One region of the Enterobacter sp. CP102 genome, then DNA from elsewhere that is predicted to be linked to it. Evidence: predicted binding sites of a transcription regulator. Region 1 holds the regulator's gene; the other holds the start of a gene.
What was found. Region 1 encodes sigma-54, which starts transcription at its own class of promoters, with help from an activator protein. Its sites were predicted from a motif close to GTTGGCACANNTTTCGCTNT; they were not measured.

Region 1 (14,997 bases):
TGATGCCGGGATATTTAAGTGTGCTGGAATCGAACCTGACCGCGCGCGATCAAAAAGGGATCGTTGAAGAGGGCCATAAAATTAAGGGTGCTGCCGGTTCGGTTGGTTTGCGTCATCTGCAACAGCTCGGTCAACAGATTCAATCCCCGGATTTACCTGCATGGGAAGATAACGTGGGTGAATGGGTTGAAGAGATGAAACAAGAGTGGCAGAACGATGTGGCGGTGCTGAAAGCCTGGGTGGACGCCAGAAAAAAATGACCCCGGCTTAACCGGGGTGCGCGAATACTGCGCCAACACCAGGGAAATCTTGGCTGCGCCTGATTTTTTGTGTTGTTTTCGCATGGACGCCGCCCGAAAATTTAGGCCGCACGCAGATAAGATAGCAAATCTTAAATACTTTGTTACATGAATCAGTGAAATGTGTGAAGCATAGCGTTTTAATCAGAATTATTAATATGCTTCAGCGATTTGCAAAGAAGGAACGTCATGATGAAAAAGATTGGTGTCGTGCTGAGTGGGTGCGGTGTTTACGACGGTTCTGAGATACATGAATCGGTAATAACGCTGCTGGCATTAGCCAGACGTGGCGCTGAGATTATCTGCTTCGCCCCGGATAAAAATCAGGTGGATGTGATAAATCATCTGACTGGCGAAGCCATGCCGGAAACCCGTAACGTGCTGATTGAAGCGGCCCGAATTGCGCGGGGTGATATTTATCCCCTGGCGCAGGCAAATGCCGCAGAACTTGACGCACTCATTGTTCCGGGGGGCTTTGGCGCGGCCAAAAATTTAAGCACCTTTGCAGCCCAGGGAAGTGGATGCCTGGTCGACAGGGATCTTAGCGTGCTGGCCCAGGCGATGCATTCTGCCGGCAAGCCGCTGGGCTTTATCTGTATTGCCCCTGCCATGCTGCCAAAAATTTTCGATTTCCCGCCGCGCCTGACCATCGGGACAGATATCGATACCGCAGAAGTGATTGAAGATATGGGGGGCGAACATGTGCCTTGCCCGGTCGATGACATCGTGGTGGATGAGGACAATAAGATTGTCACAACACCTGCCTATATGCTGGCGCAAAACATCGCTGAGGCAGCTGCCGGTATTGAGAAGCTGGTGGACAGAGTGTTGGTTCTGACTGAATGATCCGAAAATTTAAGGCTGGCGCGTGGGCCAAACGGATCCTGTTGCGTATTGTCATCGTCCTGGCTGTTTTCTGGGGTGGTGGTATCGCCCTGTTTAGCATCATGCCTGTCCCTTTTTCTGCCGTGATGGTTGAGCGCCAGCTTAGCGCCTGGTTATCCGGTGATTTCGGCTACGTTGCGCACTCTGACTGGGTGAGCATGGATCAGATCTCTCCGTTTATGGGGCTGGCGGTGATTGCCGCAGAAGATCAGAAATTCCCGGATCACTGGGGGTTTGACGTGGCGGCAATCCAGAAAGCGCTGGCGCATAACGAGAGACATGAAGATCGTGTCCGGGGTGCATCCACGCTTTCTCAGCAGACGGCAAAAAACCTGTTTTTATGGGATGGTCGCAGCTGGCTGCGAAAAGGTCTTGAGGCGGGTCTGACGCTGGGCATGGAAACGGTCTGGAGCAAAAAACGTATTCTGACCGTCTATCTGAATATCGCTGAGTTTGGCGATGGGGTATTTGGTGTCGAAGCCGCCGCGCAACGTTATTTCCATAAACCGGCCAGCCGACTGAGTATGTCCGAAGCGGCACTCCTGGCCGCCGTCTTGCCTAATCCCATCCGCTTTAAGGCCAACGCCCCATCAGGGTACGTGCGAAGCCGTCAGGCGTGGATCATACGCCAGATGCGTCAGTTAGGTGGGGAAGGATTTATGCAGCGTAATAAGCTGATGTAGGGCGGGTAAGCACAGCGCCACCCGCCTGACTAGCAGATCTTAATCTTCGTCGAACCCTGCGTTGAACAGCGCAATCACCGCCGCCAGAGCTTCTTCTTCCTGTGGGCCTGTAGCCTCAACTTCAATTTGTCTGCCTTTGGCAGAATCCAGCATCAGTAGCGCGATGACGCTATTGGCTTCAGCCTCTGTACCTTCATCGTTACGCAGCAGAACCTCCGCATCAAAACCCTGCATCAGTTCAAACAGTTTCATCGCCGGGCGGGCGTGCATACCCAGCTTATTCGTGATTTCAACAGTTTGTTTTACGGTCATGTTTTACGTTTTTCCAGCGTGCGATGACGGGACTGAACGTTCTTCCCGCGTGAGCGGAAGTAGTCGGCCAGCTGTTCGGCAATGTACACCGAACGATGTTTACCACCGGTACAGCCAATCGCCACCGTCAGGTAGCTGCGATTGTTTGTTTCCAGCATAGGTAACCATAGCTCAAGGTAGCTGCGCGTCTGGTAGATAAAATTGTGAACTTCTGTGTGCCTGTCGAGGAACGCCGCCACGGGTTTATCAAGACCGGTCATTGGACGCAGTTTTGGATCCCAGTGGGGGTTAGGCAGGAAGCGCACGTCGAAAACATAATCCGCATCGATAGGAATGCCGTGCTTAAAGCCGAAGGATTCGAACACCATGGTCAGTTCGCGCTCGCGTTTACCCAGCAGACGGGTACGCAGCATTTCGGCCAGCTCGTGAACGGACATTTCAGAGGTGTCGACAATCAGGTCGGCACGGGAGCGCAGCGGCTCCAGCAGGTCGCTCTCTTCGTCGATGGCGCTTTCCAGAGAGAGATTCTTGCTGGAGAGCGGATGCAAACGGCGGGTATCGCTGTAACGACGGATCAGCGTGTTACGGTCAGCATCAAGGAACAATAGCTGAGGTGAAAACGAGTCAGGCAGGTTGCTCATCGCCTGTTCAAAGACTTCCGGTGATTCTGGCATGTTACGGACGTCGATACTGACGGCAGCAGACGTTTGTCGGTCCGCGAGCGTCCGGGCCAGGTCGGGCAGCAGCACAACCGGCAGGTTATCGACACAGTAAAAGCCCATATCTTCAAGCGCGCGGAGGGCGACGGATTTCCCCGACCCTGAACGACCGCTGACGATCATCAGCACCATGTTCCGTTTCTCCTCAGGACAACAGATGTGAAGGCCATCTCCCGGTTATGCATCATCCTGATTGCCTTCTGCTTCAGTGATAATTTGATATAACTCTTCATCACTTTGGGCTGAGCGCAGTCGACGGCAAATGGTTTTATCGGCCAGACGTTTGGCGACCAGCGAAAGCGTATGCAGATGGGTTTTGGTCTGGTCAGCAGGAACCAGCAGCGCGAAGAGGAGATCGACTGGCTGATTATCGATGGCGTCGAAGGCGATCGGCGTTTCGAGCTGCACAAAAACACCAACGGCACGCAGGGTGTCTTCTTCCAGCTTGCCATGCGGGATAGCAATGCCGTTGCCAATGCCAGTACTGCCCATTTTTTCGCGGGTCAGAATAGCTTCGAACACCACCTGAGACGGCAGGCCCAGCTGTTTTGCGGCCAGTTCACTGATGATTTCCAGCGCACGTTTTTTGCTCTGGCAGTGAACGCCACTGCGGGTACATTCCTGGTTAAGGACATTGCTCAGTTGAAGAGCGGAATCGTTGTTCATCATAATTTCACCTAAGCGCTAACTGTACAAATGGCCTGTTGTGTTTCACAACAGGCCTTCCTGCACCCGTTAACTGCCCGGACAATTAGTGTTGTTTCAGTTTATCTTTATGTTTATTGAGCTGTCGTGCAAGCTTGTCAATCAAGCCGTCGATAGCAGCATACATGTCTTGCCCTTCCGCACTGGCATGGAGTTCACCCCCGTTCACGTGCAGGGTTGCATCCGAGATATGAGTCACTTTCTCCACTTTCAACACAATATAGACCTGGTTGATCCTTTCGAAATACTGCTCAAGTTTCGCGAACTTAGCGTTCACAAAATCGCGTAAAGCCTCAGTAATTTCGACGTTGTGTCCTGTGATGTTGAGCTGCATAGTGTCTTCCTTATCGGTTGTGTCAGACCAGTTGTTTACGCTGGTTAGACGGCGGAATGGATAAAGACTCTCGATACTTTGCAACAGTACGGCGTGCCACCATGATACCCTGATCGGACAGCATGGTGGTTAACTTACTGTCACTCAGTGGCTTCGCGGGATTCTCCGCGGCGATCAACTTCTTCACCAGTGCGCGAATGGCCGTCGACGAGGCTTCGCCGCCGCCTTCGGTATTCACGTGGCTGGAGAAGAAATACTTAAGCTCAAAAATACCGCGTGGACTGTGCAGATACTTCTGCGTGGTCACGCGGGAAATGGTTGATTCATGCATTTCGACGGCCTGGGCGATATCTGCCAGCACCATCGGTTTCATATACTCTTCGCCCTGATCAAAGAACGCCTGCTGCTGCTCGACAATACAGCGGCTTACACGGAGCAGCGTATCATTTCTGCTCTCCAGACTCTTGATCAGCCATCGCGCTTCCTGAAGATTGCTACGAATGTACTGGTTGTCGGAGTCGTTGCGTGCGCTGGTGCACATGGAGGCGTACTGCTGATTGATTTGCAGGCGAGGAATGCTGTCGGAATTCAGTTCGACAACCCAGCGGCCGTTATGCTTTCTGACCAGCACATCCGGGATTACATATTCGGGTTCGCTGGTCTGGATGGATTGGCCAGGGCGAGGGTCGAGCGACTGGATCAGGTTGACGGCTTCTTTCAACACCTCTTCTTTAAGGCGGGTGACGCGCATCAGGGTGCGGAAGTCATGGTTCGCCAGCAGATCCAGATGATCGCTGATGATTAACCGGGCTTCTTCAATCCACGGGGTCTCTTTGGCGAACTGAGAAAGCTGGATCAGCAGGCAGTCGCGCAGATCTTTCGCGGCCACGCCAACCGGGTCGAAGCGCTGAATACGCTTCAGAACCGCTTCAATTTCCTCGAGTTCGATCTCATCATCGCCGATGCTCTCAAGAATATCGTCCAGAGAAACGGTCAAATATCCGGTGTCATCAACGGCATCGACAATGGACGTCGCAATTGCACGATCGGTGTCAGAGAAGGGGGTTAACTCCACCTGCCACATCAGGTAATCCTGAAGCGACTGGGTGGTTTCACCCTGATAGACCGGTAGCTCATCATCCTGGTAGTCTGCACGCGTCCCGGATGGGGTTCCTGCGGTGTAGATTTCATCCCAGCTGGCATCCAGAGGCAGCTCGTCCGGCATCTCTTTTTGTTCGAGAGCATCAACGGTATCGAGCGTTTCGGTGTCTTGCGTTTGCTGAGTGTCTACCTCGTCATGAAGATCGGTTTGCTCCAGCAACGGGTTACTGTCCAGTGCTTGCTGGAGTTCCTGCTGTAGTTCTAACGTGGACAGCTGCAACAGGCGGATAGCTTGTTGTAGCTGTGGCGTCATCGCCAGTTGTTGGCTGAGCCTTAATTGCAAACCTTGCTTCATGTTCAGAGCATTTTTCTCCGGTTCGGCGTTACGTTACCTCTACCCTATCAGAGTCTGAAGTCTTCCCCAAGGTACACGCGCTTAACATGCTCATCTTCGAGGATCTGCTGCGGCGTACCGTGGGCGATCAGATGGCCCTGGCTCACAATATAGGCGCGTTCACACACGGCCAGCGTTTCACGGACGTTGTGGTCAGTGATCAGTACGCCAAGCCCGCTGTCACGCAGATGTTCAATAATACGTTTGATATCGATGACGGAAATAGGGTCAACGCCCGCGAAGGGTTCATCCAGCAGGATGAATTTCGGGTTTGCAGCCAGCGCGCGCGCAATCTCGACACGACGACGTTCACCGCCTGACAGCGCCTGACCTAAGCTATCGCGCAGGTGTTCAATATGGAACTCTTCCATCAGTTCGTTAGCACGATCCTGACGCTGCTCGCTCGACAGATCGTCGCGGATCTGCAACACGGCCATCAGGTTATCGAAGACGCTTAAACGACGGAAAATGGACGCTTCCTGAGGAAGATAGCCGATACCACGGCGTGCACGGGCGTGCAGCGGCAGCAGGCTGATATCTTCATCATCAATGACAATGTTGCCTGCATCACGCGGTACAATACCTACCACCATGTAGAAGGTGGTGGTTTTACCCGCACCGTTAGGGCCTAAAAGGCCAACAATTTCGCCGGAGTTGACGGTCAGACTGACATCTTCCACGACGCGGCGGCCCTTATAGGCCTTAGCGAGATTTTTTGCAGTTAATGTTGCCATAACGAATTAGTTACTCTTCTTCTGTGCCGGGGCCTGGCCTTTGCCTTTATCTTGCAGCTGTGAAGGAACAAGCACGGTAGTAACGCGTTTGCCTTTCTCGCTGGAAGCTTGCATTTTCTGCTCTTTCACCAGATAGGTGATCTGGTCGCCGGTGATATTGCTGTCCAGCTGCTCCAGGTAGGCGTTACCAGTCAGGATGACAAGATCCTTCGCCAGTTCATAGTGCATATGGGTGGCGTGGCCTTTAACCGGTTTACCGTTGTCCTGCATCTGGTAGAAGGTTGCCGGGCTGCCGTAGCCATCAATAATTTCTTTGCCCTGCTCACCACCTGGACGGGTGACGACCACTTTGTCGGCGTTAATTTTGATGGTGCCCTGAGTCATGACGACGTTGCCGGTAAAGGTGACGACATTACCCTGCATATCGAGAGACTGGGTGTCAGATTCAATATGAATCGGCTGTTCGGTATCGCCAGTCACAGCAAGTGCGGGAAGACTGGCTGCCAGCAGTGCGCTGGCGATAATGGCTTTAAGGCTGAGTTTGTTTGTTTTGAATTTCATAAGAGGATCTAACCTTTTCAATCAGCTCGGCGTTTTTGCTGCGTAAGTTCCCGCGCATTCTCAGACCGCTGGAATTAAATGTTGTGCCATACAGTGTAACCAGATCCTGCGAAGTCACATCCTGGGTCACCAGGTTAATCTGGGCATTATCTGTTGTAATTTTACGCAGTTGAGAGTCAGCGGTCAGGGCGTTGACCTCAACATGACCATACAGATAAAGCATACGGTCATTTGTTAATTTTGCTCTGTCAGACTTGATCGACCACGTTGGCACTTTATCGGTATCAAATGTGGTCATTACCGGTTGGGTAAACCACGAGATACCATCATCTGAAAAATACTCAACATGCTTTGCAATCAGGCGATAGTTCAGCGCACCTTCCGGGCTGTAAACCACCGTATCACTGTGATCGCTTTTGTATGTTGGATCGCTGGTGTTGATCACTTCCGTTTGGGTATCGTCACGGTCAGCGAGGTTGACGCCAATCAGTACCAGTGCGACAAGCGTTAGCAGAATGATAACCCAACGTCTGGTTTTACTCATATTGATTGCCCTTTGGCCTCTTCAAGCTTGCCCTGCGCCAGCAGAAGCAGATCGCAGACTTCACGTACGGCACCGCGACCGCCGTTGATGTGGGTGACATAGTCAGCACGCGGTATCAACAGCGGATGGGCATCGGCTACCGCGATGCTCAGACCCACTTCGGCCATCACCGGCCAGTCGATCAGATCGTCGCCCACATAGGCAACATGTTCAGGCGCGATGGACAGTTTCGCAAGCAAATCGTTGAATGCCAACATCTTGTCGGATTGCCCCTGATACAGATGGGTAATGCCCAACGTTTCGCAGCGGTCTTCTACAAGTTTAGCTTTTCGCCCGGTGATGATAGCAACTTCGATGCCGGATGTGAGCGCGCAGCGAATGCCGTAACCGTCGCGAACATTGAATGCTTTTAGCTCTTCGCCATTATTGCCCATGTAAATCAGGCCATCGGAGAGTACGCCATCTACATCCAGGATCAGTAGACGGATGTTTTCCGCCTTCGCCATCATGGCTGTACTCACCGGACCATAACAGGTTGCAAGGGATGCACCCGCATTACTCATTGTCTTATCCTTCATTACACTACGCCAGCGCGTAGAAGATCATGCATATGTACCACACCCAGCAGTTGGTCGCCATCGGCAACCATCACTGAGGTTATGTGGCGGGACTGCATCAGGTTCAGCACATCCACTGCCAGGGTGCCAGGACGAACGCGGATCCCGCCTGGCGTCATGACATCGGCGATGCCTAACGTGCGAACATCCACGCCCATATCGAACACGCGGCGTAAATCACCGTCAGTGAAGATCCCCTGAATTTTCATCAGATCGTCGCAAACGACCGTCATGCCAAGATTTTTGCGGGTAATTTCCAGTAATGCATCGCGCAGTGACGCGGCTTTGCTTACGTGCGGGATCTCATCGCCCGTATGCATAATATCGTTTACCCGAAGCAGCAGCTTGCGTCCCAGCGCACCGCCAGGATGAGAAAGTGCGAAATCTTCAGGCGTAAAACCACGGGCTTCGAGTAATGCCACCGCAAGCGCATCGCCCATGACCAGCGCAGCAGTGGTGCTGGACGTCGGGGCAAGACCTAACGGGCACGCTTCTTTTGGCACTTTGACGCACAGGTGAATATCCGCGGCGCGTGCCATGCTGCTTTCCGGGCGGCTGGTCATGCAAATCAGTGGGACGTGCAGCCGTTTCAACACCGGGATCAGCGCCAGGATCTCGTTAGATTCACCAGAATTCGACAGCGCAATGACCACATCCTGCGGAGTGACCATGCCCAGGTCGCCATGTGCCGCTTCCCCAGGGTGAACAAAGAATGAAGAGGTCCCGGTGCTGGCGAACGTGGCGGCCATTTTGCGCCCGATATGGCCAGACTTGCCCATCCCCATAACCACGACTTTGCCGGCACAGTAGAACATCTTCTCACATGCCAGACTAAAATCCTGATTAATGTACTGATCTAACTGCGCCAGACCTTCACGTTCAATCTCCAGAACTTCTTTGCCTGCTTTCTGAAAGTCAAAACCCGGCTGCAATTCTATTTGCGACATAATGCGTTTCCGTTTACCCAGAGAGAAGAGGCGAAAGCCAGTACAGCATCGCCATCCATACGATAAATCCACCTGTCAGCAGCGCGCCTGCGCCTTTGCCAATCTGGCGTTTTCGCCGCCAGCAGAGCAGGGCGAAAATAACGCTGACCAGCAACATCACACCGTAATCGCGCGAAAATGCCAGCGGATTAAACGGCCCTGGCGATATCAATGCCGGCAAGCCGGTCACGATCGCGATATTGAAAATGTTCGAGCCGATGATATTGCCAATCGCGATATCATCCTCACCCTTACGCGCGCCTGCAATGGCGGTTGCCAGTTCCGGCAGGCTGGTACCGATAGCAATCACGGTCAGGCCGATGGTTAATTCGCTCATGGCGAAGGCGTTTGCCAGCACGGTGGCATTATCCACTACCATGCGGGTAGCCATTGGCATAATAATGAGCGCCACGCCAAGCCAAAGCAGCGCGACCGGTAACGTTCCTTCCCGCGGCAGCTCTGCCACCTGCTCACGCGTGAGGCTATCATTGCCCTGTTTTTCTGCCTGACGGGCGATTTTAACGATAAACAGCAGCCAAATTACCGCCAGCGCCAGTAAGAAAATGCCGTCGCTATAGCTCAGCACGCCATCATAGAGCACACAGCCCGCCAACAGGCTTACGATTAACATTAGCGGCAATTCACGGCGCAGAACATCAGAATGCACGCGAAATGGGTGCAACAGTGCAGCCAGACCAAGAATCAGCAGGATATTGACGATGTTGGAACCTATGGCCGTGCCGATAGCGAGATCGACCTGGCCATGAAGCGATGCCGAGACAGAAACGATAATTTCAGGAAGAGACGTCCCGACGCTGACGACCGTCATCCCGATGATGATAGGCGGCACGCCAATCAGCCGGCACAATATTGATGCAGCGAATACCAAACGGTCAGCACTGTAGACCACCAAAAGTAAACCAATTATTAACAGTGCTGTTGCTAAAAGCATCAAAAGTCCTTTCTTCAGGTATACTCGCCGGTCCACTGCGCGTGAATTTTGGTGCTGCATACAGTCTAAGACGTAACGAATTCCTAATTTTGACTTTATGCGCCGGAAAAGTAAAACAAATGCCAGCTTTCGCTAACCTCAACGGCTATTATTCTGTAAAAATGTTGAGTTTAGGGCTGATTTAAGCGTCATGCTTAATGTGAATCAGGGTAAGAAAGGAAACATAAATGAGCCCCAATTTGGCGAATTTAGTCGATGTCCGTGGTGTCAGCTTTTCTCGCGGCAACCGATTAATATTTGATGATATTTCACTGACTGTGCCCCGTGGCAAAATCACCGCCATTATGGGGCCGTCGGGAATCGGTAAAACGACCCTGTTGCGTCTTATCGGTGGGCAAATCCCGCCGGATAGCGGCGAAATCCTCTTTGACGGCGAGAACGTCCCTGAGATGTCGCGTTCGCGCTTGTATACTGTCCGCAAGCGCATGAGTATGCTCTTTCAGTCAGGGGCATTATTCACTGATATGAATGTCTTTGATAACGTGGCCTACCCGCTGCGCGAGCACACCCACCTGCCGTATGAATTACTGAAAAGTACGGTCATGATGAAACTCGAGGCCGTTGGCCTTCGTGGGGCTGCCAAATTGATGCCGTCAGAGCTCTCTGGTGGTATGGCGCGCCGTGCCGCACTGGCGCGAGCCATTGCGTTAGAACCCGATTTAATCATGTTCGATGAACCCTTTGTCGGGCAGGACCCTATCACCATGGGCGTTCTGGTGAAGTTAATCTCTGAACTGAACAGTGCGCTCGGCGTCACCTGTATCGTGGTTTCTCACGATGTGCCGGAAGTGCTGAGTATCGCTGATTACGCCTATATTGTGGCAGACAAAAGGATCGTCGCGCACGGTGGTGCTCAGGCACTACAGGATAATTGCGATCCGCGAGTACGGCAGTTCCTGGACGGTATTGCAGACGGCCCGGTGCCGTTCCGCTATCCATCGGGCGACTATCGTGACGATTTATTGGGAATAGGGAGTTAAGCCACTCATGCTGTTAAATGCGTTGGCCGCTCTGGGACACCGTGGCGTAAAAACCATCAGGACGTTCGGGCGTGCCGGATTGATGTTATTCAATGCGCTGGTTGGCAAACCGGAATTCCGTAAGCACGCGCCTTTGCTGGTGCGACAGCTCTATAATGTCGGCGTTTTGTCGATGGTCATTATCATCGTTTCTGGTCTGTTTATCGGCATGGTTCTGGGGTTGCAGGGCTATCTTGTACTCACTACCTACAGCGCAGAGACCAGCCTCGGGATGCTGGTGGCGCTCTCGCTGCTGCGCGAACTCGGCCCGGTTGTTGCCGCGCTGCTGTTTGCCGGACGTGCCGGGTCAGCGTTAACCGCTGAAATTGGCCTGATGCGCGCCACCGAGCAGTTATCCAGTATGGAGATGATGGCGGTCGATCCTCTGCGTCGTGTGATTTCCCCACGTTTTTGGGCGGGCGTGATTTCACTGCCGCTGCTCACTATCCTGTTCGTTGCGGTCGGGATCTGGGGAGGCTCGCTGGTTGGCGTACACTGGAAAGGTATTGATGCCGGGTTCTTCTGGTCTGCCATGCAGGATGCTATCGATCTGCGGATGGACCTGGTTAACTGTCTGATTAAGAGCGTGGTATTTGCTATTACGGTCACCTGGATTGCATTGTTCAACGGTTACGATGCCATCCCGACGTCGGCGGGCATTAGCCGTGCAACTACACGTACTGTCGTACATTCGTCGCTGGCCGTACTGGGTCTGGATTTTGTGCTCACCGCACTGATGTTTGGGAATTGAGTTCATGCAAACGAGAAAAAATGAAATTTGGGTCGGCGTGTTTCTGTTGCTGGCACTGTTGGCTGCGCTGTTCATCTGTCTGAGAGCGGCGGATATCACCTCTATCCGCACCGAACCGACATATCGCATCTATGCAACCTTCGATAATATCGGCGGCCTGAAAGCGCGCTCACCGGTGCGTATTGGCGGAGTGGTTATTGGGCGCGTGGCGGATATCACCCTGGACGAGAAAACTTATCTGCCGCGTGTCGCGATGGATATCGAAGAGCGCTACAACCATCTTCCGGACACAAGTTCGCTGTCGATTCGCACCTCCGGCCTGTTGGGTGAACAATATCTGGCGCTTAACGTGGGCTTTGAAGATCCTGAGCTGGGAACGACTATCCTTAAAGACGGTAGCGTAATTCAGGATACGAAATCAGCCATGGTGCTGGAAGATATGATTGGTCAGTTCCTTTACAGCAGTAAAGGTGGTGACGATAAGAAAACTGACGGTGCGCCAGCACAAAGTGAAGGCCATACTGACGCCGCGCCAGCCCCAGACGCGACGAATTCATCTCAGGAGAAGTAATTCATGTTTAAACGACTGTTAATGGTTGCCATGCTGGTGATTGCCCCTCTGACTGCAGCACATGCTGCCGATATGAGCAATCCTTACAAACAGATGGATGAGGCCGCGAAAAAGACCTTCGATCGTCTTAAAAACGAACAACCTAAAATTCGTGCTAACCCGGATTATCTGCGTGATGTAGTTGATCAGGAGCTGCTGCCTTATGTGCAGATTAAATATGCGGGCGCCCTTGTGCTGGGTCGTTACTACAAAGATGCGACGCCTGCGCAGCGTGATGCGTATTTTGCGGCGTTCCGTGAGTACCTGAAACAGGCTTACGGCCAGGCGCTGGCAATGTATCACGGCCAAACCTATCAAATCGCACCTGAACAGCCTCTGGGCGATGCGACCATTGTGCCAATCCGTGTGACCATTATTGACCCTAACGGTCGTCCACCGGTTCGCCTGGACTTCCAGTGGCGTAAAAACTCCCAGACAGGGAACTGGCAGGCATATGACATGATTGCGGAAGGGGTGAGCATGATCACCACCAAGCAAAACGAATGGAGTGACCTGCTGCGTACTAAAGGCATTGATGGCCTCACCGCGCAGTTGCAGTCCATTTCGCGTCAGAAAATTTCCCTGGACGAGAAAAAGTAATGCAACAGCAACTGAGCTGGTCGCGCGAAGGTGAGACGTTGTTGTTGTCTGGCGAGCTTGATCAGGATTTGCTGAACCCGTTATGGGATGCTCGCAACGAGGCCATGAAAGGCGTGACACTGATTGATTTGAGCGGCGTTTCACGCGTGGATACGGCAGGTGTCGCCCTGTTAGTGCACCTTGTTGCGGCAGGCAAAAAGCAGGGGATCTCGGTTGTACTGGCGGGTGCCAGCGATAATGTGATGACCCTTGCGCAGCTCTACAATTTGCCGGAAGACGTATTACCTCGTTAATATTTTCAAAGCGTTAATTCTGAAAGCCCCGACTGTTTCATCGTTGGGGCTTTTTGCTTGTTTAAGACAACGTCACTTTGCTCTAAGATGTTGGGCTTGTTTTCACTATCAGATGATGTAGAACCCATGGAAAATAATGAAATCCAGGCAGTGCTGATGAATGCACTCTCCCTTCAGGAAGCCCACGTCTCTGGCGATGGCAGTCACTTCCAGGTTATTGCTGTGGGTGAGATCTTCGACGGAATGAGCCGCGTGAAGAAGCAGCAGGCTGTGTACGCGCCGCTGATGGAATACATTGCGGATAACCGCATCCACGCCCTGTCGATTAAAGCGTTCACCCCACAAGAGTGGGCTCGCGATCGCAAACTAAACGGTTTTTGAGCTGAGGGCCACAGGCCCGCAGCACGGTTGAATTTATAAGAGAGCAAAATCATGGATAAATTTCGTGTGCAGGGGCCGACGCGCCTCCAGGGCGAAGTCACAATTTCTGGCGCAAAAAACGCTGCACTGCCAATCCTCTTTGCAGCGCTGCTCGCAGAAGAGCCGGTAGAGATCCAGAACGTACCGAAGCTGAAAGATATCGACACGACCATGAAGCTGCTCGGCCAGCTGGGCACTAAAGTTGAGCGTAACGGCTCCGTCTGGATCGATGCCAGCAACGTGAATAACTTTTCTGCACCGTACGACCTGGTAAAAACCATGCGTGCGTCCATCTGGGCGTTAGGTCCGCTGGTGGCGCGTTTTGGTCAGGGTCAGGTTTCTCTGCCGGGTGGTTGCGCAATCGGCGCACGTCCGGTTGACCTGCACATCTTTGGCCTGGAAAAACTGGGCGCAGAGATCAAGCTGGAAGAAGGTTACGTCAAGGCCTCTGTGAACGGTCGCCTGAAGGGCGCGCACATTGTCATGGACAAAGTGAGTGTCGGCGCAACGGTGACCATTATGTCTGCGGCTACGCTGGCAGAAGGCACCACTATCATCGAAAACGCCGCGCGCGAGCCGGAAATCGTTGATACCGCCAACTTCCTCGTCGCACTGGGTGCGAAAATCACGGGGCAGGGTACTGACCGCATCACCATCGAAGGCGTTGAGCGTCTTGGCGGTGGTGTTTACCGCGTGCTGCCAGACCGTATCGAAACCGGTACTTTCCTGGTCGCAGCAGCCATTTCTGGCGGCAAAATTGTGTGTCGTAATGCTCAGCCAGATACGCTGGATGCGGTGCTGGCGAAGCTGCGTGAAGCAGGTGCCGACATCGAAGTGGGTGAAGACTGGATTAGCCTGGATATGCACGGTAAGCGCCCGAAAGCCGTTACCGTTCGCACCGCACCACATCCGGCATTCCCGACTGATATGCAGGCGCAGTTCACCCTGCTGAACCTGGTTGCTGAAGGGACAGGTGTTATCACCGAAACTATCTTCGAAAACCGCTTCATGCACGTACCGGAACTTATCCGTATGGGCGCACATGCAGAAATCGAAAGTAACACCGTGATTTGCCATGGCGTTGAGAAACTGTCTGGTGCACAGGTGATGGCAACCGATCTTCGCGCGTCTGCGAGCCTGGTTCTGGCGGGTTGTATTGCTGAAGGCACAACGGTTGTGGATCGTATTTACCACATTGATCGTGGCTATGAGCGTATCGAAGACAAACTGCGCGCGCTGGGTGCAAATATCGAGCGTGTGAAGGGCGAGTAATCGTTCCGGCAGCCCCCTGCCAGAGATGACCGGGGGGTTGCTGTTCCTGTCAAACCAGTGGATCAGTTCTGATCCTCTTTCTTGCACTTTCTCTGACGCATCATGCGTGTTCTGTCGATAAATTCGTGAGTAATGGGATCGTGGTA
Region 2 (14,997 bases), 520 kb from region 1:
CCAGGCTCTCTTTATCAATACCCAGTCGCTTCATTCGTGAAAGCAGCGTGGTCCGTTTCAGGCCCAGACGCTGCGCAGCGCCTTTCGGCCCCGCAACGACGCCGTTGGTTTCTTTCAGCACGCGCATAATCAGCTGGAATTCGTCTTCGCCCGCCTGTGCTACTTCTGCCGCGACCAGCGGTTCTTCTGGCATCGTCACTTCGGGCAGCGAGAGTTGCAACACGCTGCCGCGCGTCAGTAACACGGCACGTTCAATGACGTTTTCCAGTTCGCGCACGTTGCCCGGCCACTCCATTGACGAAAGCGTGCGCAGCGTTTCGGCAGGAATGCTGTCGATACTGCGCCCCATCCGGCGGGCAATCTTCGCGGTAAAGGCTTTCACCAGCAGCGGAATATCCTCCGGGCGCTCCCGCAGCGGCGGCAGATAAATCGGGAAGACGTTCAGACGATAATAGAGGTCGCTGCGAAATTCGCGGTCTGCGACCATTTTTTTCAGATCGCGGTTGGTGGCGGCAATCAACCGCACGTCTGTCTGAATAAGCTTATTGCTGCCCAGGCGTTCAAACTCCTGTTCCTGCAACACGCGCAGCAGCTTGGGCTGGAGCTCCAGCGGCATATCGCCCACTTCGTCCAGGAACAGCGAGCTTTTATCCGCCAGCTCAAAGCGACCCAGCCGCTGGCTGCTGGCGCCAGTGAAGGCACCGCGTTCATGGCCAAAGAGATCGCTTTCCAGCAGGCCCGCAGGCATGGCGGCGCAGTTCATCTTCACCATCCGGCGGCTGTTGCGGTTGCTGAGATTGTGGATCGCGCGGGCAATTAACTCTTTGCCCGTCCCGGTTTCCCCCAGGATTAGCACCGTGCTGTCGCTTTGCGCCACCATCTCGACCTGCTTGAGCACGCTGTACATCGCTTCGCTGCGACCGATGATTTCACCGAACTCGCTGTCGACGTTGTTGAGCTGTTCCGTCAGGGCCAGGTTTTCATCCACCAGCCGCTCTTTCAGGCGATGAATTTCCTGATAAGCCAGCGCGTTATCAAGCGCAATGGAAATACGTTCGGCAATCTGGCGCAGTAGTTTCAGGTTGGCGGTGTTGAACACGCCTTCTTCACACTGTGCCAGCTTCAGCACGCCCAGCATGGTATTGCCGGACATCAGCGGGAGCAGGCACAGCGTCTGGATCTTGTTGCCCCAGGTGTTAAACAGTAATCGTTCGTAGGGTGCCAGTGCATCGTGTTCGTTCAGATTGAGCAGCAGGATCTCTTTGCTCTTAAACACGCGTTCAGAAAGGGTTCCCGCTTCATCCACCTCGCTCTGCTCGTGAGCCGGATTGGCTTCGTCGAGATAGTGCGTTGAGTAGATGTTCAGTTTGCCCTTACGATGGCCCCGCAGCGCGATGCTGATCGCATCAATTTTGAAATAGTGGTGGATCTCTTTAGAGACTTCGCTGACCAGCTCGTCCATATCCAGGCGCGAGAGCACGGCGTTAGTGATCGCCACCAGAATGCGGAAGTTGTCGCGTTCACGGCTGAGCAGGTCGTAGTCGACATTGTTGGTCACCCGGTTCTGGATCTGCTCTGCCACCACGCCCACAATCTGGGTAAAGGTATGCAGACGCTCGTACTCCGCCTCGCTCCAGGGCTGGTTCGTCTTGCGGATAAATTCGCAGCCACCAAAAATATGCCCTTCAGCCGCCAGCGGCAGCAGGCAGTAGTGCCCGAAAGGACGATACAGGTTGCTCTCTGCAAGCATCGGCCAGGCCTGGCGAAACTCGTCGAAGCTGCAATGCAGGGCTTCAGGGCGGGAGAGGATCCGCCGCACCGGGCCATGAGCCAGGATCGTTTCATCTTCGTACTGAAAGGGTTTGCCGTTGTCGTGCGCGGAAAAATAGCTCGCGCGATGACTCCCGCTATGCCAGAGCACAATGGCAGCGCTGTCCGCCAGTGCCGACTGCCTGACCAGCCGCGTCAGGGCGTCGCTCAGCGAGCCGAGGTCCGGCTGCTGTAAAAGAGTGCGCGTAATGTCGAACAGGCCCTGCTGTCCAAGATCGCTCATCGGTGTATACGGCATCATTGCTTTCCAATTGAAACTGGCAAAAAAAGGGAAAATCCTGTGCTGCCCGCTGTTGGCGCGGTTCTAGCAAATTCGGGGTAAAGGTTCGGCGTGCGGCAGATCCAGCGTACGTTTAACGCCGTAAAGCCCGGTCAGGCGCACCCCTTTGCGCTCAACCACTTCACCGATAATCGCGGCTTCTTTCCCTGAGGGATGATCACGTAGCTGTGCCAGTACCGCTTCGGCGGCATGGCGTTCCACGCCGATAACCAGCTTGCCTTCATTGGCAAAGTTTAGCGGGTCCAGCCCAAGCAGTTCACAAAGCCCGCGTACTGCGGGTTTGACTGGTAGTCCGCGCTCGGTCAGTTCAATACCGCATCCGCTGCTTGCCGCGAACTCATGCACCACCGCATTAACGCCGCCGCGCGTGGCATCGCGCAGGGCTTTTACGCCCTGACATGAACGCAGGGTCTGAATAAGCGGGGTCAGCACGGCACAGTCGCTACGCAATTCGCCATCCAGCCCCAGACCTTCGCGCAGGTTGAGTATAGTCGCGCCGTGGCAGCCCAGCGTTCCGCTGACCAGCAACACGTCACCCGGGGTCAATTGCCCCGCACCCCAGTGAATATCGGCAGGAATTGCCCCCATTCCGGCGGTGTTGATGAACAGTTTGTCAGCCGCACCGCGCTGGACTACTTTGGTGTCCCCGGTCACGATGGCGATCCCTGCTTCCTGCGCAGTGGATGCCATGCTGGCGACAACGGCCTTCAGGGTGTCCATTGGCAGCCCTTCTTCAAGGATAAAGCCGCAGGAGAGAAAGCGCGGAATGGCGCCGCTGACCGCCACATCGTTTGCAGTACCGCAGACGGCCAGCTTGCCGATATCACCGCCAGGGAAGAACAGCGGATCAATAACGTAGCTGTCGGTAGAAAACGCCAGCCTGTCGCCCTGAGCGGTGAGGGTAGAGAGAGCAATGCGCGCCTGGTCTTCCTGCTCGGCCAGCCAGGGATTGTTAAAGGCGTCCATAAACAGCTGATTAATCAGCTGCTGCATGGCTTGTCCGCCGCTACCGTGCGCCATTTCTACCCTGTTCATACTTCACACTCCTGATTGCGATACTGATACCACGCAGCGCACGCGCCTTCTGATGAAACCATCAGTGCGCCAAATGCAGTTTGCGGGTTACAGGTGTTGCCAAATAACGGGCATTGATGTGGTTTGCATTTACCGGTGAGTACGTCGCCACAGCGGGCGCGGGGATCGTCGCAAACCTGTTGCGGTTGCGGGTGGAAATGGGCTTCGGCGTCGAACGCACGGTATGCAGACGTCAGGCGCACACCCGATTCGGCAATCAATCCCAGGCCGCGCCACTCGCTGTCACCTTCCACACTGAAAACCTCAGCAATGGCTTTTTGGGCAAGCACATTCCCGGCATCCGGGACCACGCGGCGATACTGATTTTCCACCGTACTCAGGGCTGCTATTTTCTGCTCAACCAGCATGGTCACGCCTTGCAGTAGATCAAGAGGTTCGAAACCAGCGACCACTAAAGGACGATCAAAGTCGCTGGCGATGAACCCGTAAGCCTCTGTACCGATGACCATGCTGACGTGCCCTGGCGCCAGAAACGCATCAATGCCGTTGCCCGGCTCTTCCAGCAGGCTGCGCAGGGTCGGGATAAGCGTAATGTGTTGGCAAAAAAAGAAAAAATTGCTGATGTTGCGCGCTTTGGCCTGCTGTAAGGTGATGGCCGTTGCAGGCATGGTGGTTTCAAAGCCCAGGCCGAAAAAGACGACTTTTTGCGTGGGATTGTCGGCGGCAAGCGTTAAGGCATCCATCGGGGAATAGACGATACGCACGTCCGCTCCCCGCGCTCTGGCCTGGAGTAACGAGCCATTTTTCCCCGGCACGCGCATGGCGTCGCCGAAGGTACAGAAAATAACGTCAGGCTGGCTGGCAATCTCGATACAGCTGTCGATGCGCCCCATTGGCAGTACGCACACCGGGCAGCCCGGGCCGTGAATAAACTCGATGTTGTCCGGCAACAGCTGGTCGAGGCCAAATTTAAAGATGGCGTGGGTATGCCCGCCGCACACCTCCATGATGCGCAGCGGTTTTTCAGCGGTGTAGCGCAGATGTTTTGCCCGCATTTTCAGGTGTTCAATAAGCTGCATCACCTGTTCGGGCGCGCGATATTCATCAACATAGCGCATGGTTATCGCTCCTCGCCATACAGCAGCGCCCCGACATCAGGCTCCACATCAAACATGTTTTGCAGGGCATCCAGCGTATCGCGCGCTTCTGCTTCGTTAATCACGCTCATGGCAAAGCCAACGTGTACCAGCACCCACTGGCCGGTGCGGGGCACACCGTTTTCATCCACACTGCCAACCAGCGTCAGATCGACATCGCGCAGCACGCCGCACACGTCTACTTTGGCCTGATTGCCGTCAATCGCGTGGATTTGCCCCGGGACGCCTATGCACATCGTTCGCTCTCCAGCCAGTTCAGCCAGTTATCCATACCTTGCCCGCCAGTGGCGGAAACCAGCAGGATTTCAATATCCGGGTTCACTTCACGGGCATACGCCAGACATTTATCGACGTCGAAATTCAGGTACGGCAGCAGGTCGACTTTGTTAAGGAGCATCACCGATGCGGCAGCAAACATGTGCGGGTATTTCAGCGGTTTGTCTTCCCCTTCGGTTACCGACAGCACGGCCACTTTATGCCGTTCACCCAGATCAAAGCTCGCCGGGCAGACCAGGTTACCCACGTTCTCAATAAACAGAATGCCGTTATCCGCCAGCGGCAGACGCGGCGCGGCATCGGCTATCATCTGCGCATCAAGATGGCAGCCCTTGCCGGTGTTCACCTGAATGGCCGGCGTGCCGGTTTCACGGATCCGCGCGGCATCGTTAACCGTCTGCTGATCGCCTTCAATAACTGCGCAAGAGACGCGTCCGTTCAGGCGTTTAAGCGTTTCGGTGAGCAGGGTCGTTTTGCCAGAGCCCGGGCTGGAGACCAGGTTTAGCACCAGCAGCTTGCGGGCGGCAAAACGGGCGCGATTACGCGCAGCCAGCTGGTTATTTTTATCAAGCACGTTGATTTCGACGTCCAGCATCTGCCGCTGGCTGATGCCTGGCGCGTGCGTGCCGGCTTCGCCGTGGCCGTAATGCAGGTCGCCGTCAGCAGATTGTGTTGGCGTAAAGGCCAGGCCGGTAAAGGCTCCTGATGGACGGGGAGCAGGAGAGAAGGGCGCGGAGCGAAACGCAGAGTGAGGACGATGCTCATCCCCTTCTATATAAAGGTTGCCTTCGGCGCAACCGCAGGTACTACACATAATTATTCCCTCTCGATTTCGAGGCGCTGGATCTGCATTCCGTCATCGGCCACGATGCGTAGCCCGGTGCTCTGACACTGCGGGCAGCTTCGTACTTTCGACGACAGCAGCGTGACGTACTGCTGGCACTGTTCGCACCAGCATTCCGCCTGCTGTTCTTCAATATGAAGCTGGCAGCCTTCCGCCAGCGTGTCGCGGCACACCAGCTCAAAGCAAAAGGTGAGGGCGCTGGTTTCGACGCAGGAAAACGCGCCGAGTTTCAGCCAGACACCGGTCACGCGTTTTGCGTGGTGTTGTGCCGCCTGTTGTTCGATTAACTCCAGAGCCCGTTGGCAGAGGGTGATTTCGTGCATGACGCCTCCTCAGTGAATTGCGCCTTTAATGCAATAACGATGCCATCTTGATTTTTGTTAAGGCGTGACGATGTCAACGCTGTCGAAATGACACGTCGACACTGCCATTTTAATAGTGTGTTCTGTATTTAAATCATTAAAAATCAATGCATTAAAAACTGGCATGGAATCTGCTTAGTAGCCGCAATCTCCATTAACCGGATATCTGACATGACTATTTGGGAAATCAGCGAAAAAGCGGATTACATCGCGCAGCGGCATCAGCAGTTACAGGAGCAGTGGCATCTTTACTGCAATTCTCTGGTTCAGGGGATCACCCTGTCGAAAGCCCGGCTACACCATGCCATGAGCTGCGCGGCACAGGGCGATATGCGCTTTGTGTTGTTCGGACACTTCACGATTTACGTCACCCTGGCAGACAGCTTCAACAGCCACACCATCGAGTATTACGTCGAGACAAAAGACGGGGATAAACAACGCATTGCGCAGGCGCAGCTGATGGCTGATGGCATGGTTGATGGTCACGTCAGCAACCGCGATCGTCAGCAGGTGCTGGAACATTACCTGGAAAAAATCGCGCCGGTCTACAACGGCCTGTACAGCGCGGTTGAGCACGATTTACCGGTCAACCTGCAACAGCTGATGAACGGAAATTCATCGGCAAACGTTGCCTGAGTATTGCGTGTCGAGAAGTGTCGATAAGACAGATTTTCGTCAAAAATGACCATCACCAGAGGATTACCCGGTGAACCGTTTTGTAATTGCCGACTCGACGGTCTGTATCGGCTGTCGAACCTGTGAAGCGGCGTGTTCGGAAACACATCGCCTGCACGGGTTGCAGTCAATGCCGCGCCTGCGCGTCATGCGAAATGAAAAAGAGTCTGCGCCGCAGCTCTGCCACCACTGTGAGGATGCCCCGTGCGCGGGTGTCTGCCCTGTTAATGCCATCACCCGTGTTGATGGCGCGGTACAGCTCAATGAAAGCCTGTGCGTAAGCTGCAAGCTGTGCGGTATTGCCTGCCCGTTTGGCGCGATTGAGTTTTCCGGCAGCCGCCCGCTGCATATTCCGGCGAATGCCAATACCCCGAAAGCGCCGCCAGCGCCACCGGCTCCGGCACGCGTCAGTACGCTGCTGGACTGGGTTCCCGGCGTGCGCGCCGTCGCGGTGAAGTGCGATCTGTGCAGCTTTGATGAACAAGGCCCGGCCTGTGTGCGCACCTGCCCGACCAAAGCGCTCATTCTGGTCAACATTCGCGATATTGCCCGTACAAGTAAGCGCAAGCGTGAGCTGACGATCAACACCGATTTTGGCGATCTTTCGCTGCTTCAGGAATACAACGAGGGGGCGAAATGAACGCAGTGACGATGATTAACAGCGCTGTGGCCTGGTTTGCCGCAGCTGCCGTTCTGGCGCTGATTTTTTCGTTCCATAAAACCCTGAGCGGCTGGATTGCCGGGATTGGCGGGGCGACAGGCAGCCTGATGACGCTGGCCGCGGGTGGGGTAGTTCTGCTCGGCGGGCAATCTGCTGAAGCCATCATTCCGCTGGTACATCACGCAGTTCAGGTCACCCCGCTGAATGCCATCTGGCTGGTGACCTTTGGCCTGTGCGGGCTGTTTATCAGCCTGTTTAATATTGACTGGCACCGCCATCACAGCACCAAAGCAAACGGGTTGCTGGTGAATGTGCTGATGGCGGCGGCGGTCTGCACCGTGACGGCCAGCAACCTGGGCGCGCTGGTGGTGATGGCCGAAATCATGGCCCTGTGCGGCGTGTTCCTGACCGGGTGCAGTGCTTCCGGCAAGCTGTGGTTTGCGCTGGGGCGACTCGGCACGCTATTGCTGGCATTGACCTGCTGGCTGGTGTGGCAGCGCTACGGCACCCTGGATTTTGCCCTGCTGAACGAGCGGGCGCAGCAGTTGCCGTTTGGCGCTGACATCTGGTTGTCGGGCGTGGTGGGCTTTGGCCTGCTGGCCGGGATCATCCCGTTGCACGGCTGGGTGCCGCAGGCCCATGCCAATGCCCCGGCTCCGGCGGCGGCACTGTTCTCCACCGTGGTGATGAAGGTTGGGCTGTTCGGCATTCTTACCCTGTCGCTGGCGGGCGGGCAACCGCCGCTGTGGTGGGGCGTGGTATTGCTACTGGCGGGTATGGTGACCGCATTTGTCGGAGGGCTGTACGCGCTGATGGAACACAACATTCAGCGTCTGCTGGCGTATCACACCCTGGAGAATATCGGCATTATTCTGCTCGGTCTTGGCGCGGGCGTAACGGGACTGGCGCTTAACCAGCCTGCACTGATTGCCGCCGGGTTTATCGGTGGTCTGTATCATCTCGTCAACCATAGCCTGTTTAAAAGCACACTGTTCCTCGGCGCGGGTAGCGTCTGGTTCCGTACCGGCCATCGCGATATCGAAAAACTGGGCGGCATCGGTAAAAAGATGCCGGTTATCTCCCTTGCCATGCTGGTGGGGTTGATGGCGATGGCCGCGCTGCCGCCGCTGAACGGCTTTGCCGGTGAGTGGGTGATTTATCAGTCCTTCTTCGCACTCGGCCAGAGTGATGCGTTTATTGCGCGTCTGCTCGGCCCGCTGCTGGCGATGGGGCTTGCTATCACCGGCGCGCTGGCGGCGATGTGTATGGCGAAAGTCTATGGCGTGACCTTCCTCGGCGCACCGCGCACGAAAGAGGCGGAACAGGCCTGCTGCACGCCGGTGCTGATGGCGGCAAGCGTGGTCGCTCTGGCGCTGTGCTGCGTTATCGGCGGTGTCGCTGCGCCGTGGCTGCTGCCGCTACTGGGTAGCGCGATACCGCTGCCGCTCACGACGGCGCACACCACTGTTTCTCAGCCGATGATTGCGCTGTTGCTGATTGCCGCGCCGCTACTGCCATTCATTCTGATGCTGTTCTTCAAACGCGACCGTCTCTCTTCCCGCTCGCGCGGTGCGGCGTGGGCCTGCGGTTATGAACACGAGCAATCCATGGTGATCACCGCCCACGGCTTTGCCATGCCGGTGAAAGAGAACTTTGCTGCCGTGCTGAAGCTGCGTCACTGGCTGAATCCGGTGGCGTGGATCCCTGGCTGGCAGAGTGCTGCCGTGCCTGCGCTGTTCCGCCGTCTGGCGGTTATCGAGCTGGCGGTGCTGGTGGTGATTGTGATTTCACGAGGAGCCTGACATGAGTCTGTTACTGGCATTACTTCAGGCGCTGGTGTTATTCGCCATTGCGCCACTGCTTTCCGGGGTGAGCCGTGTGCTGCGCGCCCGGATGCATAACCGTCGCGGGCCGGGTGTCCTCCAGGAGTACCGCGACCTGTTCAAATTGCTCACCCGCCAGAGCGTTGCGCCCGATGCGGCAGGCTGGGTGTTTCGCCTGACGCCGTTTGTGATGGTAGGCGTCATGCTGACCATCGCCACTGCGCTGCCGGTGGTGACCGTTGGCTCTCCGCTGCCGGTACTGGGCGATTTGATCACCCTTATCTATCTGTTTGCCATCGCGCGGTTCTTCTTTGCCATTGCTGGCCTGGACACCGGTAGCCCGTTTACCGGCATTGGCGCCAGCCGCGAGGCGATGCTGGGCGTGCTGGTTGAGCCGATCCTGCTGCTGGGGCTGTGGGTTGCCGCGCAGGTTGCGGGTTCAACTCATATCAGTTTTATCACCGACACCGTCTACCACTGGCCTGTTGCACGTTCCATTCCGCTGATCCTGGCGCTGTGCGCCTGCGCGTTCGCCACCTTTATTGAGATGGGCAAACTGCCGTTTGACCTCGCAGAAGCAGAGCAGGAATTGCAGGAAGGGCCACTGACCGAGTACAGCGGCTACGGCTTTGCGGTGCTGAAGTGGGGCATCAGCCTCAAACAGCTGGTAGTGCTGCAAATGTTTGTCGGCGTTTTCTTCCCGTGGGGACAGATGACGCACTTTACCGCTGGCGGCCTGGTGCTGGCAGTGGTTGTGGCCGTCCTCAAGCTGCTTATCGGCGTGCTGGTGATTGCGCTGTTTGAGAACAGCATGGCGCGTCTGCGTTTTGTGGCGACGTCCCGGATCACCTGGGCCGGTTTTGGTTTTGCATTTTTAGCATTCGTCTCCTTGCTGGTGGCGTGATTAAAGAGAATTTTTATGTCTGAAGAGAAAAAAGGTCAGCAGTATCTCGCCGCATTGCATCAGGCGTTTCCCGGCGTGGTGCTGGAAGAGTCCTGGCAGACCAAAGACCAGATCACCCTCACCGTGAAGGTGAACTACCTGCCAGAGGTGGTGGAGTTCCTGTATTACCAGCAGGGCGGCTGGCTCTCCGTGCTGTTCGGCAACGACGAACGTCAGCTGTGCGGGAACTATGCGGTTTATTACGTGATGTCGATGGAGCAGTTCGAGAAGTGCTGGGTAACCGTGCGCGTCGAAGTGGACCCGAACAAACCGGAGTATCCGTCGGTTACGCCGCGCGTGCCTGCCGCCGTCTGGGGCGAGCGTGAAGTGCGCGACATGTACGGCCTGGTGCCTGTCGGTCTGCCGGATGAACGCCGTCTGGTGCTGCCGGACGACTGGCCGGACGAACTCTATCCGCTGCGTAAAGACAGCATGGATTATCGTCAGCGCCCGGCACCGACCACCGACAGCGAAACTTACGAATTCATCAACGAGCTGGGCAGTAAAAAGAACAACGTGGTGCCAATTGGCCCGCTGCACGTCACCTCTGATGAGCCGGGGCATTTCCGTTTGTTCGTTGACGGCGAGAACATTATCGACGCCGACTACCGCCTGTTCTACGTTCATCGCGGCATGGAAAAGCTGGCAGAAACCCGCATGGGTTACAACGAAGTGACCTTCCTCTCCGATCGCGTGTGCGGTATTTGTGGCTTTGCCCACAGCACCGCCTACACCACCTCGGTGGAAAACAGCATGGGCATCGTGGTGCCGGAGCGCGCACAGATGATCCGCGCCATTCTGCTGGAAGTGGAACGCCTGCACTCGCACCTGCTGAACCTCGGCCTGGCCTGCCACTTTGTCGGCTTCGACTCCGGGTTTATGCAGTTCTTCCGCGTGCGTGAAGCTTCAATGAAGATGGCGGAGATCCTTACCGGGGCGCGTAAAACCTACGGCCTAAACCTGATCGGCGGGATCCGCCGCGACCTGCTGAAAGACGACATGATCCAGACCCGCCTGCTTGCGCAGCAGATGCGCCGCGATGTGCAGGATCTGGTGGATATGCTGCTCAGCACGCCAAACATCGAGCAGCGCACCGTCGGTATTGGCCGCCTGGATCCTGAGATTGCCCGCGACTTCAGCAACGTCGGCCCGATGGTACGCGCCAGCGGCCACGCCCGTGACACCCGCGCGGATCACCCGTTTGTGGGCTACGGTCTGTTGCCGATGACGGTACACAGCGAACAGGGCTGCGACGTGATTTCTCGCCTGAAGGTGCGTATCAACGAAGTATTCACCGCGCTGAATATGATCGACTTCGGCCTGGATAACCTGCCTGGCGGCCCGCTGATGGTGGAAGGTTTCACCTATATTCCAAACCGCTTTGCCCTTGGTTTTGCCGAAGCGCCGCGCGGTGACGACATCCACTGGAGCATGACCGGCGACAACCAGAAGCTCTATCGCTGGCGCTGCCGTGCGGCAACCTACGCCAACTGGCCAACCCTGCGCTATATGCTGCGCGGCAACACCGTGTCTGATGCGCCGCTGATCATCGGCAGCCTCGACCCGTGCTACTCCTGCACAGACCGCATGACCGTCGTGGACGTGCGCAAGAAGAAAAGCCAGGTGGTGCCGTACAAAGAGCTTGAGCGCTACAGCATCGAGCGTAAGAACTCGCCGCTGAAATAAGGACTCGTGATGTTTACCTTTATCAAAAAAGTCATCAAAACCGGCACCCAGACCAGCAGCTATCCGCTGGAGCCGATGCCGGTGGATAAAAACTTTCGCGGTAAGCCAGAGCACAATCCGCAGCAGTGCATCGGCTGTGCCGCCTGCGTGAATGCCTGCCCGTCCAACGCCCTGACGGTGGAGACGGACCTGAAAACCGGCGAGCTGGCCTGGCAGTTTAACCTCGGGCGCTGCATTTTTTGTGGCCGCTGCGAAGAGGTGTGCCCGACGGTGGCTATCCGTCTTTCTCAGGAATACGAGCTGGCGGTATGGAAGAAAGAGGATTTCCTGCAACAGTCGCGTTTCGCGCTGTGTAACTGCCGCGTCTGCAACCGCCCGTTTGCCGTGCAAAAAGAGATCGACTACGCCATTGCGCTGTTAAAACACAACGGTGACGCCCGCGCAGAGCACCACCGGGAAAGCTTTGAAACCTGCCCGGAATGCAAACGTCAGAAATGCCTGCTGCCGTCTGACCGCATCGATTTAACCCGTCATATGAGAGAGGCCAGCTGATGGAAAACTTACTCGGCCCACGCGACGATAACGGCATTCCGGTGCCGATGACGGTGGACGAATCCATCGCCAGCATGAAGACGTCGCTGCTGAAAAAAATCAAACGCTCGGCCTACGTCTACCGCGTGGACTGCGGCGGCTGTAACGGCTGCGAAATTGAAATTTTCGCCACGCTGTCGCCGCTGTTTGATGCCGAACGCTTCGGCATCAAAGTGGTGCCGTCCCCGCGTCATGCCGACATTTTGCTGTTTACCGGGGCGGTAACCCGCGCCATGCGATCGCCTGCGCTGCGTGCCTGGCAGTCAGCGCCGGATCCGAAAATCTGTATTTCTTACGGCGCGTGCGGTAACAGCGGCGGTATCTTCCATGACCTTTACTGCGTGTGGGGGGGCACTGACAAAATTGTCCCGGTGGACGTTTATATTCCGGGCTGTCCGCCAACACCTGCCGCAACGCTGTACGGATTTGCGATGGCACTCGGCCTGCTGGAGCAGAAGATCCACGCCCGCGCACCGGGTGAACTAGACAGCCAGCCTGCCACCATTCTGCACCCGGATATGGTGCAGCCATTGCGCGTGAAGGTCGACCGCATGGCGCGCAAACTGGCGGGCTATCGCTATGGCCGCCAGATTGCGGATGATTATCTGCGTCTGCTCAGTCAGGGCGATCATCAGGTCGCGCGCTGGCTGGAGGCGGAAAACGATCCGCGTCTGAATGAGATTGTCGCAAACCTGAATCAGGTGGTGGATGAGGCGCGTATCCGATGAGTGAAACGGTGGTATTCAGTCAGCTGAGCCGTAAGTTTATTGATGAGAACGATGCCACGCCGGATGCGGCGCAGCAGGTGGTCTATTACAGCCTGGCGATTGGTCACCACCTGGGGGTGATCGACTGCCTGGAGGCGGCGTTAAGCTGCCCGTGGTCAGCGTATCTGGCGTGGATTGCCACGCTGGAAGAGGGCAGCACGGCGCGGCGCAAGATGGAAGGTGTCCCGAAATACGGCGAGATTGTTATCGACGCTAACCATATTGCGATGCTTGCTAATGCGTTCGACGCGGCCATAAGCCGACAAACCCCCGAGCAGCAGGCGTGGAGCAAAACCCTGCTCGGGATGCTGCATGATATTCATCAGGAGAGCGCCATCTACCTGATGGTGAGGAGATTACGTGACTGACGTTTTACTGTGTGTTGGCAACAGCATGATGGGCGATGATGGCGCAGGCCCGCTGCTGGCAGAAATGTGCGCGGCCACTCCCCAGGGCAACTGGGTGGTTATCGACGGTGGCAGTGCGCCGGAAAATGACGTAGTGGCGATCCGTGAATTGCATCCGGACAGACTGTTGATTGTCGATGCTACCGATATGGGGCTAAACCCCGGCGAGATGCGCCTTATCGACCCCGACGATATCGCAGAGATGTTTATGATGACGACCCACAACATGCCGCTCAATTACCTGGTCGATCAGATTAAGGACGACGTGGGCGAAGTGCTGTTTTTGGGGATTCAGCCGGATATCGTGGGCTTTTATTACCCGATGACACCGCCGGTAAAAGAGGCGGTGGACGTGGTTTATTCCCGGCTGGGTGCGTGGGTTGGGGATGGGGGATTTGCCAGGCTCTGAACCGGTGCCCGGTGGCGCTAAGCTTACCGGGCCTACGGATTTGTAGGCCGGGTAAGGTGAAGCCGCCACCCGGCAAAAACAGGTTACGCCAGATCCGTCCCGTTACTCGCAATCACCTTCTTATACCACCAGAACGATTTCTTGCGCTTTCTGTCCAGCGTGCCGCTCCCGGCATCATCGCGATCAACGTACACAAACCCGTAGCGCTTGCTCATTTCACCCGTAGAGGCCGCCACCAGATCAATGCAGCCCCAGGTGGTGTAACCCATCAGCGGCACGCCGTCTTCAATGGCATCGCCCATCGCGCGGATATGCTCGCGCAGGTAGCTGATGCGGTAGTCGTCGTTAATCTCGCCGTTTGCCTCAATCACATCCTTCGCACCGAGGCCGTTCTCCACCAGGAACAGCGGTTTCTGGTAACGGTCGTACATCATGTTCATGGTGATGCGCAGACCCAGCGGGTCGATACCCCAGCCCCATTCGCTCACCTCGATGTGCGGGTTACGCAGAGATTTCACGATGTTCGCCGCATTGGTGTTTTGTGCATTCATATCCGCCGAGGCACAGCGGGAGGCGTAATAGCTGAACGACACAAAATCGACGGTGTTTTTCAGCAGGTCGTCGTCGCCAGGCTCTTTCACAATCACCACCCCTTTTTCGCGGAACACGCGGGCAGAGTAAGCCGGGTAGCTGCCACGTGCCTGCACGTCGATAAAGAACAGGTTCTCGCGGTCTTTCTCCAGCGCCATCCACACGTCTTCCGGCTTGCAGGAGTACGGGTAGAAATTGCCGCCTGCCAGCATACAGCCGACCTGGTTTTCCGGGTTCACCTCGTGGGCGATTTTGGTCGCCAGCGCGCTTGCCACCAGCTCGTGATGCGCGGCCTGATATTTCACCTGATCTTCGTTTTCGCCTTCTTCGAACACCAGCCCCGCACCCGAGAACGGGCTGTGCAGCATGATGTTGATTTCGTTGAAGGTCAGCCAGTATTTCACCAGCCCGTTAAATTCTTCAAAGCAGGTGCGGGCGTAGCGGGCGAACAGATCGACCATCTTGCGGTTACGCCAGGAGCCGTACTCCGTTACCAGATGCATGGGCACGTCGAAGTGGCACAGCGTCACCAGCGGTTCGATATTGTACTTTTTACACTCTTCAAACACCGCGCGGTAAAAGGCAATGCCCTCTTTGTTCGGCAGCGGCTCATCGCCATTCGGATAGAGGCGGCTCCAGGCAATGGAGGTGCGGAACACC

Region 2: hypA (hydrogenase maturation nickel metallochaperone HypA) is a predicted target of sigma-54. The motif match lies at 5,773-5,792, and genes of this name have one in related genera.

What each region holds. Positions count from the first base shown of each region.
Region 1 is NZ_CP104014.1:4,194,332-4,209,328, reverse strand. Features, by position in the region: gene arcB (aerobic respiration two-component sensor histidine kinase ArcB) at 1-260, shown strand, start outside; gene elbB (isoprenoid biosynthesis glyoxalase ElbB) at 492-1,145, shown strand; gene mtgA (monofunctional biosynthetic peptidoglycan transglycosylase) at 1,142-1,867, shown strand; gene npr (PTS phosphocarrier protein NPr) at 1,907-2,179, opposite strand; gene rapZ (RNase adapter RapZ) at 2,176-3,030, opposite strand; gene ptsN (PTS IIA-like nitrogen regulatory protein PtsN) at 3,076-3,567, opposite strand; gene hpf (ribosome hibernation promoting factor) at 3,650-3,937, opposite strand; gene rpoN (RNA polymerase factor sigma-54) at 3,960-5,393, opposite strand; gene lptB (LPS export ABC transporter ATP-binding protein) at 5,441-6,166, opposite strand; gene lptA (lipopolysaccharide ABC transporter substrate-binding protein LptA) at 6,173-6,727, opposite strand; gene lptC (LPS export ABC transporter periplasmic protein LptC) at 6,696-7,271, opposite strand; gene kdsC (3-deoxy-manno-octulosonate-8-phosphatase KdsC) at 7,268-7,834, opposite strand; gene kdsD (arabinose-5-phosphate isomerase KdsD) at 7,849-8,835, opposite strand; gene N1249_RS19810 (calcium/sodium antiporter) at 8,849-9,826, opposite strand; gene mlaF (phospholipid ABC transporter ATP-binding protein MlaF) at 10,054-10,866, shown strand; gene mlaE (lipid asymmetry maintenance ABC transporter permease subunit MlaE) at 10,874-11,656, shown strand; gene mlaD (outer membrane lipid asymmetry maintenance protein MlaD) at 11,661-12,227, shown strand; gene mlaC (phospholipid-binding protein MlaC) at 12,231-12,866, shown strand; gene mlaB (lipid asymmetry maintenance protein MlaB) at 12,866-13,159, shown strand; gene ibaG (BolA family iron metabolism protein IbaG) at 13,286-13,540, shown strand; gene murA (UDP-N-acetylglucosamine 1-carboxyvinyltransferase) at 13,592-14,851, shown strand; gene sfsB (DNA-binding transcriptional regulator SfsB) at 14,914-14,997, opposite strand, start outside.
Region 2 is NZ_CP104014.1:3,675,918-3,690,914, reverse strand. Features, by position in the region: gene flhA (formate hydrogenlyase transcriptional activator FlhA) at 1-2,068, opposite strand, end outside; gene hypE (hydrogenase expression/formation protein HypE) at 2,135-3,145, opposite strand; gene hypD (hydrogenase formation protein HypD) at 3,142-4,263, opposite strand; gene N1249_RS17325 (HypC/HybG/HupF family hydrogenase formation chaperone) at 4,266-4,538, opposite strand; gene hypB (hydrogenase nickel incorporation protein HypB) at 4,529-5,392, opposite strand; gene hypA (hydrogenase maturation nickel metallochaperone HypA) at 5,395-5,745, opposite strand; gene hycA (formate hydrogenlyase regulator HycA) at 5,956-6,420, shown strand; gene N1249_RS17305 (4Fe-4S dicluster domain-containing protein) at 6,491-7,099, shown strand; gene hycC (formate hydrogenlyase subunit 3) at 7,096-8,922, shown strand; gene N1249_RS17295 (respiratory chain complex I subunit 1 family protein) at 8,924-9,847, shown strand; gene N1249_RS17290 (NADH-quinone oxidoreductase subunit C) at 9,863-11,572, shown strand; gene N1249_RS17285 (formate hydrogenlyase complex iron-sulfur subunit) at 11,582-12,124, shown strand; gene N1249_RS17280 (NADH-quinone oxidoreductase subunit B family protein) at 12,124-12,891, shown strand; gene N1249_RS17275 (formate hydrogenlyase maturation HycH family protein) at 12,888-13,298, shown strand; gene hycI (hydrogenase maturation peptidase HycI) at 13,291-13,746, shown strand; gene N1249_RS17265 (6-phospho-beta-glucosidase) at 13,830-14,997, opposite strand, start outside.